3 linked regions of the Myxococcus hansupus genome follow. Each later gene encodes a partner of the first gene's protein in a complex. Links are inferred from orthologs where the notes say so. Each region holds a gene or a part of one and is shown in the gene's direction. Other genes may lie near its edges. The genes, in order: A176_RS28530, A176_RS20710 and A176_RS20750.

The links.
Region 2: the proteins of A176_RS28530 (region 1) and A176_RS20710 are in contact, whole or in part, in a cryo-EM structure (PDB 7NYH), measured with the Escherichia coli proteins. The link is inferred for Myxococcus hansupus from one-to-one orthologs.
Region 3: the proteins of A176_RS28530 (region 1) and A176_RS20750 are in contact, whole or in part, in a cryo-EM structure (PDB 7NYH), measured with the Escherichia coli proteins. The link is inferred for Myxococcus hansupus from one-to-one orthologs.

What each region holds. Positions count from the first base shown.
Region 1 is NZ_CP012109.1:7,297,584-7,300,732, forward strand. Bases 151-3,149 are described here. They hold A176_RS28530 (NADH-quinone oxidoreductase subunit J family protein), read left to right. Parts: upstream 151-1,396; coding sequence 1,397-1,903; downstream 1,904-3,149. Other genes in these bases: nuoF (NADH-quinone oxidoreductase subunit NuoF), read left to right, coding at 151-1,400; nuoK (NADH-quinone oxidoreductase subunit NuoK), read left to right, coding at 1,977-2,279; nuoL (NADH-quinone oxidoreductase subunit L), read left to right, coding at 2,299-3,149. Also shown: A176_RS28520 (NADH-quinone oxidoreductase subunit NuoE family protein), read left to right, coding at 1-21; more of nuoF, read left to right, coding at 60-150. UniProt on the Escherichia coli protein: NDH-1 shuttles electrons from NADH, via FMN and iron-sulfur (Fe-S) centers, to quinones in the respiratory chain. The immediate electron acceptor for the enzyme in this species is believed to be ubiquinone.
Region 2 is NZ_CP012109.1:5,378,869-5,381,848, forward strand. Bases 5-2,834 are described here. They hold A176_RS20710 (NADH-quinone oxidoreductase subunit A), read left to right. Parts: upstream 5-1,148; coding sequence 1,149-1,520; downstream 1,521-2,834. Other genes in these bases: A176_RS20705 (methyl-accepting chemotaxis protein), read right to left, coding at 5-898; A176_RS20715 (NADH-quinone oxidoreductase subunit B), read left to right, coding at 1,527-2,090; A176_RS20720 (PaaI family thioesterase), read right to left, coding at 2,175-2,543; A176_RS20725 (sulfatase-like hydrolase/transferase), read right to left, coding at 2,533-2,834. Also shown: more of A176_RS20705, read right to left, coding at 1-4; more of A176_RS20725, read right to left, coding at 2,835-2,980. UniProt on the Escherichia coli protein: NDH-1 shuttles electrons from NADH, via FMN and iron-sulfur (Fe-S) centers, to quinones in the respiratory chain. The immediate electron acceptor for the enzyme in this species is believed to be ubiquinone.
Region 3 is NZ_CP012109.1:5,388,048-5,391,155, forward strand. The notes cover bases 2-2,959. They hold A176_RS20750 (complex I subunit 1/NuoH family protein), read left to right. Parts: upstream 2-735; coding sequence 736-2,184; downstream 2,185-2,959. Other genes in these bases: A176_RS20745 (NADH-quinone oxidoreductase subunit G), read left to right, coding at 2-733; A176_RS20755 (NuoI/complex I 23 kDa subunit family protein), read left to right, coding at 2,227-2,959. Also shown: more of A176_RS20745, read left to right, coding at 1-1; more of A176_RS20755, read left to right, coding at 2,960-3,000. UniProt on the Escherichia coli protein: NDH-1 shuttles electrons from NADH, via FMN and iron-sulfur (Fe-S) centers, to quinones in the respiratory chain. The immediate electron acceptor for the enzyme in this species is believed to be ubiquinone.

The sequences.
Region 1 (3,149 bases):
ATCCTCGCCAAGTTGAGCTGAACCTCCCCCACCCTTCTTAGGCTTAGGACGTCATCGACATGGCCTCTACGGCAAAGACGATCGAACCGATCATCTCGGCGGCCTGGGGTAAGCCTCAGTCCTGGACCCTGGACAGCTATCGCAAGCGGGGGGGCTACGAGGCGCTGAAGAAGACGCTCCAGATGGAGCCCGCCGCCATCATCGACGAGGTGAAGAAGTCGAACCTCCGCGGTCGCGGCGGCGCCGGCTTCCCCACGGGCCTCAAGTGGAGCTTCGTCCCCAAGGACAGCCCCAAGCCCAAGTACCTGGCGGTCAACGGCGACGAGTCCGAGCCGGGCACCTTCAAGGACCGCTACATCCTCGAAGACGACCCGCACATGATGCTGGAAGGCATCGCCATCGCGGCCTACGCGCTGGGCGTGCATACCTGCTACGTGTACCTGCGCGGTGAGTTCAAGTTCCCGGCGGAGCGCACGCAGGCGGCCATCGACGAGGCCTACAAGGCCGGCATCTTCGGCAAGACGGTCCTGGGCAAGGACTTCGAGCTGAACTGCTACCTGGTGCGCGGCGCGGGCGCCTACATCTGCGGCGAGGAGACGGCGCTGCTGGAGAGCCTGGAAGGCAAGAAGGGCTGGCCCCGCCTCAAGCCCCCCTTCCCCGCGGTGGTGGGCCTCTTCGGCTGCCCCACGGTGGTGAACAACGTGGAGACGCTGGCCAGCGTGCCCGCCGTGTTCCAGCAGGGCGCGGACGCCTACGCCAAGCTGGGCACCGACAAGTCGGGCGGCACGCGGCTCGTGTGCCTCTCCGGCACGGTGAACCGGCCGGGCGTCTACGAGGTGTCGATGTTCACGACCCTCGCCGAGCTCATCTACGACGACAAGTACGGCCGGGGCATGCCCGCGGGCCGCAAGGTCAAGGCCGTGATTCCGGGCGGCTCCTCGGCGCCGGTGCTCGGCGTGGACGAGCTGGACGTGGCCATGGAGTTCGAGGCCCTCAAGGTCAAGCAGACCATGGCCGGCTCCGGCGGCGTCATCGTCATGGACGACGCCACCTGCATGGTGCGCAGCCTGTGGCGCGTGGCCCGCTTCTACGCGGAAGAGTCCTGCGGCCAGTGCACGCCGTGCCGCGAGGGCACGCCCTGGCAGACGCGCCTGCTGCGCAAGATCGAGGAAGGCCGCGGCGAGCCGGGCGACATCGACATGCTGTCCAACGTCGCGTCGTCCATCGCCCCGTACCCGCCCATCGGTCTGGGCAACACCATCTGCGCGCTCGGCGACGCGGCGGCGCTGCCCACGCACTCGTTCCTCATGCGGTTCCGGGACGAGTTCGAGGCCCACATCCGTGAGCACCGCTGCCCGTTCGGCGACAAGCCCTGGGGTTCGTTCGGAGACTGGTCTTGAACATCGAGCTCGTTCTTTTCGGAGCGTTCGCGCTCCTGACGCTGCTGTCGGCCGGAACGGTCATCTTCGCGCGCAGCCCGATCAACTCGGCCATGGCGCTGGTGTCCACGTTCTTCTTCCTGGCCGGCATCTACGTGCTGCTCTGGGCGCACACCATCGCGGTGATGCAGGTGCTCGTTTACGCGGGCGCCATCATGGTGCTCTTCCTGTTCGTCATCATGCTGCTCAACCTGGGTGAGTCGCCGACGCGCGGCAAGCCCACGCTGGCGCGCATCGCGGGCGGCGCGGCCACGGTGGGGCTGTTCGCCGTGCTGGCCATCATCCTGCTGAAGATTCCGGCCGAGCCGGCGACGCTGAGCCTGGAGGCCCAGGCGAGCTTCGGCACCATCGCCACCATGGGTGAGGTCATCTTCACCCGCTGGCTGCTCCCCTTCGAAGCCGTGAGCTTGCTGCTGCTGGTGGCCATGGTGGGCGCCGTCGTCGTGGCCAAGTCGCGAATCTGATCGCCCATTCCGGACAACTTTTCTGTGCTAGATGGCGGCGCAGGCAGCCGCTCGCGAGGCCCCGAACAGGCCCATGGTTCCCATCACCTACTACCTCCTGCTTGCCGCCGCCCTGTTCTGCATGGGCATGTTCGGCGTGCTCGTCCGCCGCAACGCGCTGGTCATCTTCATGTGCGTGGAGCTGATGCTCAACGCGGCGAACCTCACGTTCGTGGCCTTCGCGCGCATGCGTGGTGACGACCTCGGCCACGTGTCCGCCTTCTTCGTCATCGCGGTGGCGGCGGCGGAAGCCGCCATCGGTCTGGCCATCGTCATCGCCGTCTTCCGGAGCCGGGGCAGCGTCCTGGTGGAAGACATCCGGACGATGAAGCACTGAGCCCCCAGGAGCCACTGTCATGACTCTCGTCGAATTCTTCCGGGCGGCCCCCGTGGCGCCAGACATCCTGGCCCCCTCCCTCTGGCTCATCATCGCCCTGCCCCTGCTCGGCGCGTTCATCTGCGGCGTGTTCGGCAAGATGCTGGGCCGGGCGAACGTGCAGCTCATCGCGTGCGCGACGGTGGCCGGCGCCTTCGTCCTGAGCGTGTTGGCCTTCTGGGCCACCAGCTCCTACAACCCCGAAACGGGCCGGTTGGCGGCCGTGTACCCCAACCCGTTCGGCCTCGAGCGGGACTTCGTGCGGTACGCGCTCGCGTACGACTACGGCACCTGGTTCTCGGTGGGCGACTTCCGGGTGAACTTCGGACTGATGGTGGACCATCTGTCCGGCATCCTGCTGCTCATCATCACCGGCGTCGGCTTCCTCATCCACCTGTACTCCACCAGCTACATGGAGCACGACGCGGCGTACTGGCGGTTCTTCGCGTACCTGAACCTCTTCGTCGCGGCGATGCTGACGCTGGTGCTGGCCGACAACCTGGTCCTGCTCTTCGTGGGCTGGGAGGGCGTCGGCATGGCGAGCTACCTGCTCATCGGCTTCTGGTACGACGACCCGGCCAAGGCCTGGGCCGGTCGCAAGGCCTTCGTCACCAACCGCATCGGTGACTTCGCGTTCCTCATCGCCACCTTCCTGCTCGTCCTGCTGGTCTCCGCCTTCACGCAGCAGTCGAACGCGGCGGACTTCAACAACGCCGGCACGACGTCGCAGCACTACAAGGCCGCGCTGGCGCAGAAGGGCCCCGTGACGTTCAAGGGCCTGGAGAAGATGGCGGAGGGCCTGCTGGACACCGCCGCGGACCAGGTCGACCT
Region 2 (2,980 bases), 1.9 Mb from region 1 along the record:
ACTCCACCACCTCGGTGGAGCTGGAAATCTGCTCGGCGGTGCGGCTCAGCTCCTCGAACGTGGCGGCGATCTGCTGCGCGTACGCCGCCTGCTGACTGATGACGTGCTCCTGGTCCGCGGACGCGCCCAGCAGGCCGCGCGAGGCCCCGGACAACTGCTCCGTCCGAGACACCATCTCCATCACCGAGCCGCGCAGGGTGCCCAGCATCTTGTTGAAGGACTGCGCCATGAGCCGCACTTCACCGGTGGCCGGCACATCCAACTCGCCGCGGGACATGTCGCCCCGGGCCACGTCCCGCACCACCTCCGTCACCCGGGCCACGGGCTCGGCGATGGCGCGGCTGATGAAGAGCGACAGCGCCAGACCCAACATCAGCGCGCCCGCGAGCCCCGCCACCACGGCGCCCCGCATGTCGTCCACCGACGTCAGCGCCTCTTGCACGCTGAAGCCCGCCACGTAGACGCGCTCCGCGCTGGCACAGCGCACTGACACCTCGTCGCGCTGGCTGGCCGTCACGCAGCCCTCCATCCCCACCCCGCCCAGCGAACGGGCCGACGCGGGGATGAGGCCGCGCGCGTGCAGCACCGTGCCATCCGCCCCCAGCAGCCCCTGGTAGCGCAGCGTGAAGCCGCCGCGCTCACTCACCGACTCGGGGGCCTCCAGCAGCGACAGCACGTCCTTCACCCGGGACATGGACTCCGGCGAGCCGTCCGCCGTCAGCAGCGCGGGGTGCTGGGACATGAGCCGCCCCACCACCCGCACCCGCTTCTGGAGCAGCTCCATGGTGACTTCCCGCTGGTGCATGGGGAAGTACGCGATGCAGAAGCCCACCACCGCCAGGCAGGGCACGACCACCGCGATGGCCACCTGCGTCCGCAAGCCGAGCCGGCCCCACATGCGTAGTCGTCTCCCCGGTGAGAAAGTTTCACGCCGGTTGGATGACCGGCGTACTCGGACGGTAGGCGTCCCTTCGCGGAGCGTCAAACCGGCCGGCCGGCGCCAGGGCGGGCGGGCCGCTGATCCACGCCAGGGCGGCTTCAAGCCAGCATGAACACCGCTTTTCGCCGTTATTCTAAGGGGTTGGCGCGACGCCCCCTGGACTTTCCCTTTGACATGGTGAGCGCGGTGAAATTAGGTTCCGCGCGCGATGACTCCGACTCCCCTCACGCCCTACCTGCCGCTGGCCGTGGTCCTGCTGCTGGCGGGTGGCATGGCGATGCTGATTCCCCAGATCACCACGCGGCTGGGTCCCCGCCGTCCGAGCGCCATCAAGGCCACCGCCTTCGAGGCCGGCTCCGAGTCGAGCGGCCCGGCGCGGCAGCGCTTCGCGGTGAAGTTCTACGTCGTGGCGCTGCTGTTCATCGTGTTCGACGTGGAAGCGGTGTTCCTGTACCCCTGGGCGGTGAACTTCCAGGCGCTCGGCTGGTTCGGGTACGTGGAGATGCTCGTTTTCGCTGTGACGCTGGTGGTCGGCCTTATCTATATCTGGAAGAAGGGCGCCCTGGACTGGGAGAGCTGAGACATCATGGCTGACGCTGACCTCGGAAACATCGTTACGACGCGCCGCGAAGAGTCCATGGGCTGGCTCCAGTCCATCGTCTCCAAGGGCCTCGGTTGGGCGCGCAAGTACTCGCTCTTCACCTACCCGTACGCCACGGCCTGCTGCGGCATGGAGTACATGTCCGTGGCCGCCAGCCGGCACGACATCTCCCGCTTCGGCGCCGAGTTCCCCCGGTTCTCGCCCCGTCAGGCGGATCTGCTGATGGTGGTGGGCACCATCAACCTGAAGCAGGCCCCCATCCTCAAGCGCGTCTACGAGCAGATGGCCGAGCCCAAGTGGGTCGTGTCCTTCGGCGTGTGCGCGTCCTCGGGCGGCTTCTACGACAACTACGCGGTGCTCCAGGGCATCGACCGCATCATCCCGGTGGACGTGTACATCCCCGGCTGCCCGCCGCGCCCGGAGCAGGTGCTCGACGGCCTGATGCTGCTGCAGGACAAGATTGGCAACCAGGTCCACCGCATCGCGGACCGCGAGCAGCCGAACCCCACGGCCGCGCGGCATGACCTGCTGCTGTCCATGAACAAGTAACGCGCCCCACGCGCGGTACCACTCGGGCCCCGCCCGCTCCCGCTCACCCGAGCGGAAGCGCCGGGGCCCCGGTGTTTCTGGCGGCTACCAGCGGTGATACGCGGGGTGGCCCGGCTTCACGGCGACGAAGGTGCCCCGGCAGATGGCCGTCACCTTCCCGCCCGCGGTGAGCGTGCCTTCGATGACGGCGCGGTCCCCCTGAATCTCCACCGGCTTCGCGGAGAGCTGCAGCGGCCCGGCCATGGGCGTGGGGCGCTTCAGCGTAATCGCGTACTCGGCGGTGACGGTGCAGGGCGGCGCGTCCGCGCCTTGCGCGCGCATCAGGTGGTACGCCGCCGTCCAGTTGCAGTGACAGTCCAGCAGCGTGCCCACGATTCCGCCGCTGAGGACCCCGTCGAACGCGTGGTGGTGCGCCTGCGGCGTCCAGTCCGCGACGACGGCGTCACCCTCCACGCGGCTGCGGATGCGCAGGCCCTGTGCGTTGGCCGGGCCGCAGCCGAAGCAACTGTTCTGGGGAGCGTAGCGTTCCTGAAGGCTGGGGGTTTCCGGAGTCATGGCCGGCCACCTTACGCCAGCGTCCCGGGGCCGTGCGGCCCTGCACGCCGTCGAACCACGCCTCCAGCGCGATGGCGTCCGGCCCTTCACAGTCGCCCGAGCAGGCGCGCAGCACGCGCCCGTCCGCCTGTGGCCGGTCCACCCACCACCGCGCGCCATCGAAGGCGCCCACGTCCTTCTCCTGGAGGATGCCCGCGTGCGCCGCGGGACCCATCTCCACCACGCCATCCGGGCGGATGCGGTACGCGTCGAAGGCGCGCGGCGCGCCCGGCCAATGCCCCGGGTCGAACACCTCCGGCAACACGTGCGTGAAGCCCGTCTCCGCGTACAGCGAC
Region 3 (3,108 bases), 1.9 Mb from region 1 along the record:
TGGCAAGCAGTTGGCGGTGCTGGCCTCGCCCCTGGCCTCCAACGAGGACCTGCTGGCGGGCCTGAGCTTCGCCAAGGTCACGCTGGGCGTGTCCACCGTCTACGTGGGAGGCCGTCCGTCGGGCGCCGCCGACCACTTCCTGATGACGGCGGACAAGAACCCCAACCGCAAGGGCCTGGAGCTCATCGCCAAGGGCCTGGGCCTCAAGCTGGAGACCTTCGACGCGCTGAGCACCGCGCTGAAGGCGGGCACCGTGAAGGGGCTCTACGCCATTGGCACCGAGGTGCCGGGCAACGTGGAGTCCTTCGCGCAGGCCACAGGTCAGCTCGACGTGTTCGTCGCGCAGGCCTTCAGCGAGTCCCCCATCACCGCGCAGGCCACGGTGCTGCTGCCGGCCGCCGTCCCCGTCGAGGACGAGGGCTCCTTCGTGCAGCAGGACGGCATCATCCAGCGCTTCCGCAAGGCGTACCCGCCCAAGGGCGACGTGCTCCCCGGCTGGAAGTGGGTGGCGGAGCTGACGCGCGAGCTGGGCGGTGAGTCCCCCGCTTGGAGCCACGCGCGCGACGTGTGGCGCGAGCTGGCGGGCAAGGTCGCCGAGTTCGCCGAGTTCAATTGGGAAAAGGCGTCTCCGGCGGACCGGGAGAAGCCGGGCATCAATCCGCTGCCGGCAGGTGCCGACGGTCGCCCCGCCGGGTACCGTGAGTTCGGCACGCCTCGGGTGAGGGGTATCTAGTCATGAGCCGCGTACTGACGATTCTCGTCGCCATGTTCACCATCGTCTTCCTGATGGCGGGTGGCATGGCGTCGGCCTACCTCGTGGGTGGGCTGGTGGAGGAACACTGGTTCACGGGCGCGAGCCGGTTGACCAACGTGCTGTTCCTCGTGCTCGTCTTCGTGATGGTCATCGCGACGCTGCTGACCATGGCGGAGCGCAAGTGGAGCGCGTTCATCCAGGACCGCATGGGTCCCAACCGCGCGCGCATCGCCCTGCCCGGCCTGAAGAACCGTTCCCTGGGCGGCCTCCCGCACATCCTCACGGACGTGCTGAAGATGCTGACCAAGGAGGACCTGATTCCGGCGACGGCCAACCGGTTCATGTTCAACCTGGGCCCCATCCTCGCCTTCGCGCCGACCTTCGCGCTGTTCGCCGTGGTGCCCGCGGGCCCGTCGGTGACGGTGTTCGGTCACCGGGTGGACATGGTGGTGGCCACGCCGGACTTCGGCATCCTCTACGTGCTCGCCATCGCCTCGCTGGCCGTCTACGGCACCGCGCTGGCCGGCTGGGCGTCCAACAACAAGTTCGCGCTGCTGGGCGGCGTGCGCGCCACCTCGCAGATGATCTCCTACGAGGTCGCGCTCGGCCTGTCGCTGGTCGGCCTGTTCCTGATTTTCTCGTCGGTGCAGTTCCCGGCCATCATCGGTGACATCGGCCACGCGATGGGCGGCGGCACCGGACAGGCGCAGTACCTGTGGCGCACCGACGGCGCGTTCGACCTGGGCCTGCCGGCCTGGGGCATCATCATCCAGCCGCTGGGCTTCCTGCTCTTCTTCGCCGCGTCCTTCGCGGAGACCAAGCGCGCCCCGTTCGACCTGCCCGAAGGCGAGTCCGAAATCATCGGCTACTTCGTCGAGTACTCCGGCATGAAGTTCGGCCTCTTCATGATCTCCGAGTTCGTGGAGGTCGTGGTGCTCGCCGGCGTGACGACGGCGCTCTTCTTCGGCGGCTACCACCTGCCCTTCGGCAACGAGTGGCTGGCCAACCTGCCCGTCATGCAGGAGCACGGCTGGCTGCTGGGCACCATCCTGGGCACGGTGTTCTGGCTGAAGGTGCTGTTCCTCATCTGGGTGCAGTTGCTCATCCGCTGGACGTTCCCCCGCTTCCGCTACGACCAGATTCAGTCCCTGGGCTGGAAGATTCTCCTGCCCATCGGCCTGGTGAACGTGTTCGCGACCGGCGCGCTGGTCCTCTGGGATCCGTCCCTGCGGGCGCTGGCGGTGCTGGGCATGGTGGAGATTGGGTTGCTCGTGGTGTTGACCACGACAACGAAGGTCCCAGAAGGCGGCGATGCCCATGGCGGTGCGCACGGCGCGCACGGTCATGGCCACGACCATGGACACGGTGGGCACGGCGCCCATGACCTCCCGGCGCACGCCCACGGCGCGGCCCCGGCCTCCACCCACTAGGCCGCAGCTTTCGGCCCCTGCATCCGGGAATCGAGAACCCACATGGCCTACAAGGTTAGCAAGGACCCTCGCACCGACATCCGCGAGCGCGCCTATGTGCCCAACCTCCTCCGCGGGTTGGGCATCACCGCGAAGCACTTCTTCCGCAATCTCTTCGGCACGCGTGACACCAACACGCAGGTGGTGGACCGCACCGGCACCAGCCTGATGACGACGGTGGCGTACCCCGACGAGAAGCCCATCTACCCCGAGGGCTACCGCGGCCTGCACCGGCTGGTTCCGCGCGAGGATGGCAAGCCGCGCTGCGTGGCTTGCTACATGTGCGCCACCATCTGCCCGGCGCAGTGCATCTACATCGAGGCGGGCGAGTACGGCGAAGAGGGCGGCGACGCGGAGGACCGCGTCATCGAGAAGTACCCCACCCAGTTCGTCATCGACGAGCTGCGCTGCATCGTGTGCGGCCTCTGCGTGGATGCGTGCCCCAAGGACGCCATCCGCATGGACACGTACACGCACACCCCGCCCGAGTACACGCGGCAGAACTTCGTCTACGACATCCCGAAGCTGCTCAAGGGCGCGCCGGTGTCGCACCCGTCGGACCCGTGGAACAAGCGCGAGGGCTCCGAGCAGCCGCACCACGTCCACAAGGAAGCGCACACGCGCATCGGCGAGGGCCTGGTGGAGCTGAAGCTGCCCCACGGCGACCACGGGCACGGGGACCACGGCCACGGCAAGGCGCTCCCCGCGGGCGCCCACGGCCACCAGACGGTGGTGACGCAGCAGGGCCCCATCCAGGTGACCAAGTTCATCAAGTGAATCCAGATTCCCTGCGAGGCCCGTAAGCGCCTCGCCAGGATTCCCGGCCCGCCCTCCCGCGTTGAAGCGGAAGGCGGGCCGGCGCTTTTTCAGGGGGCTGGTGGTGAG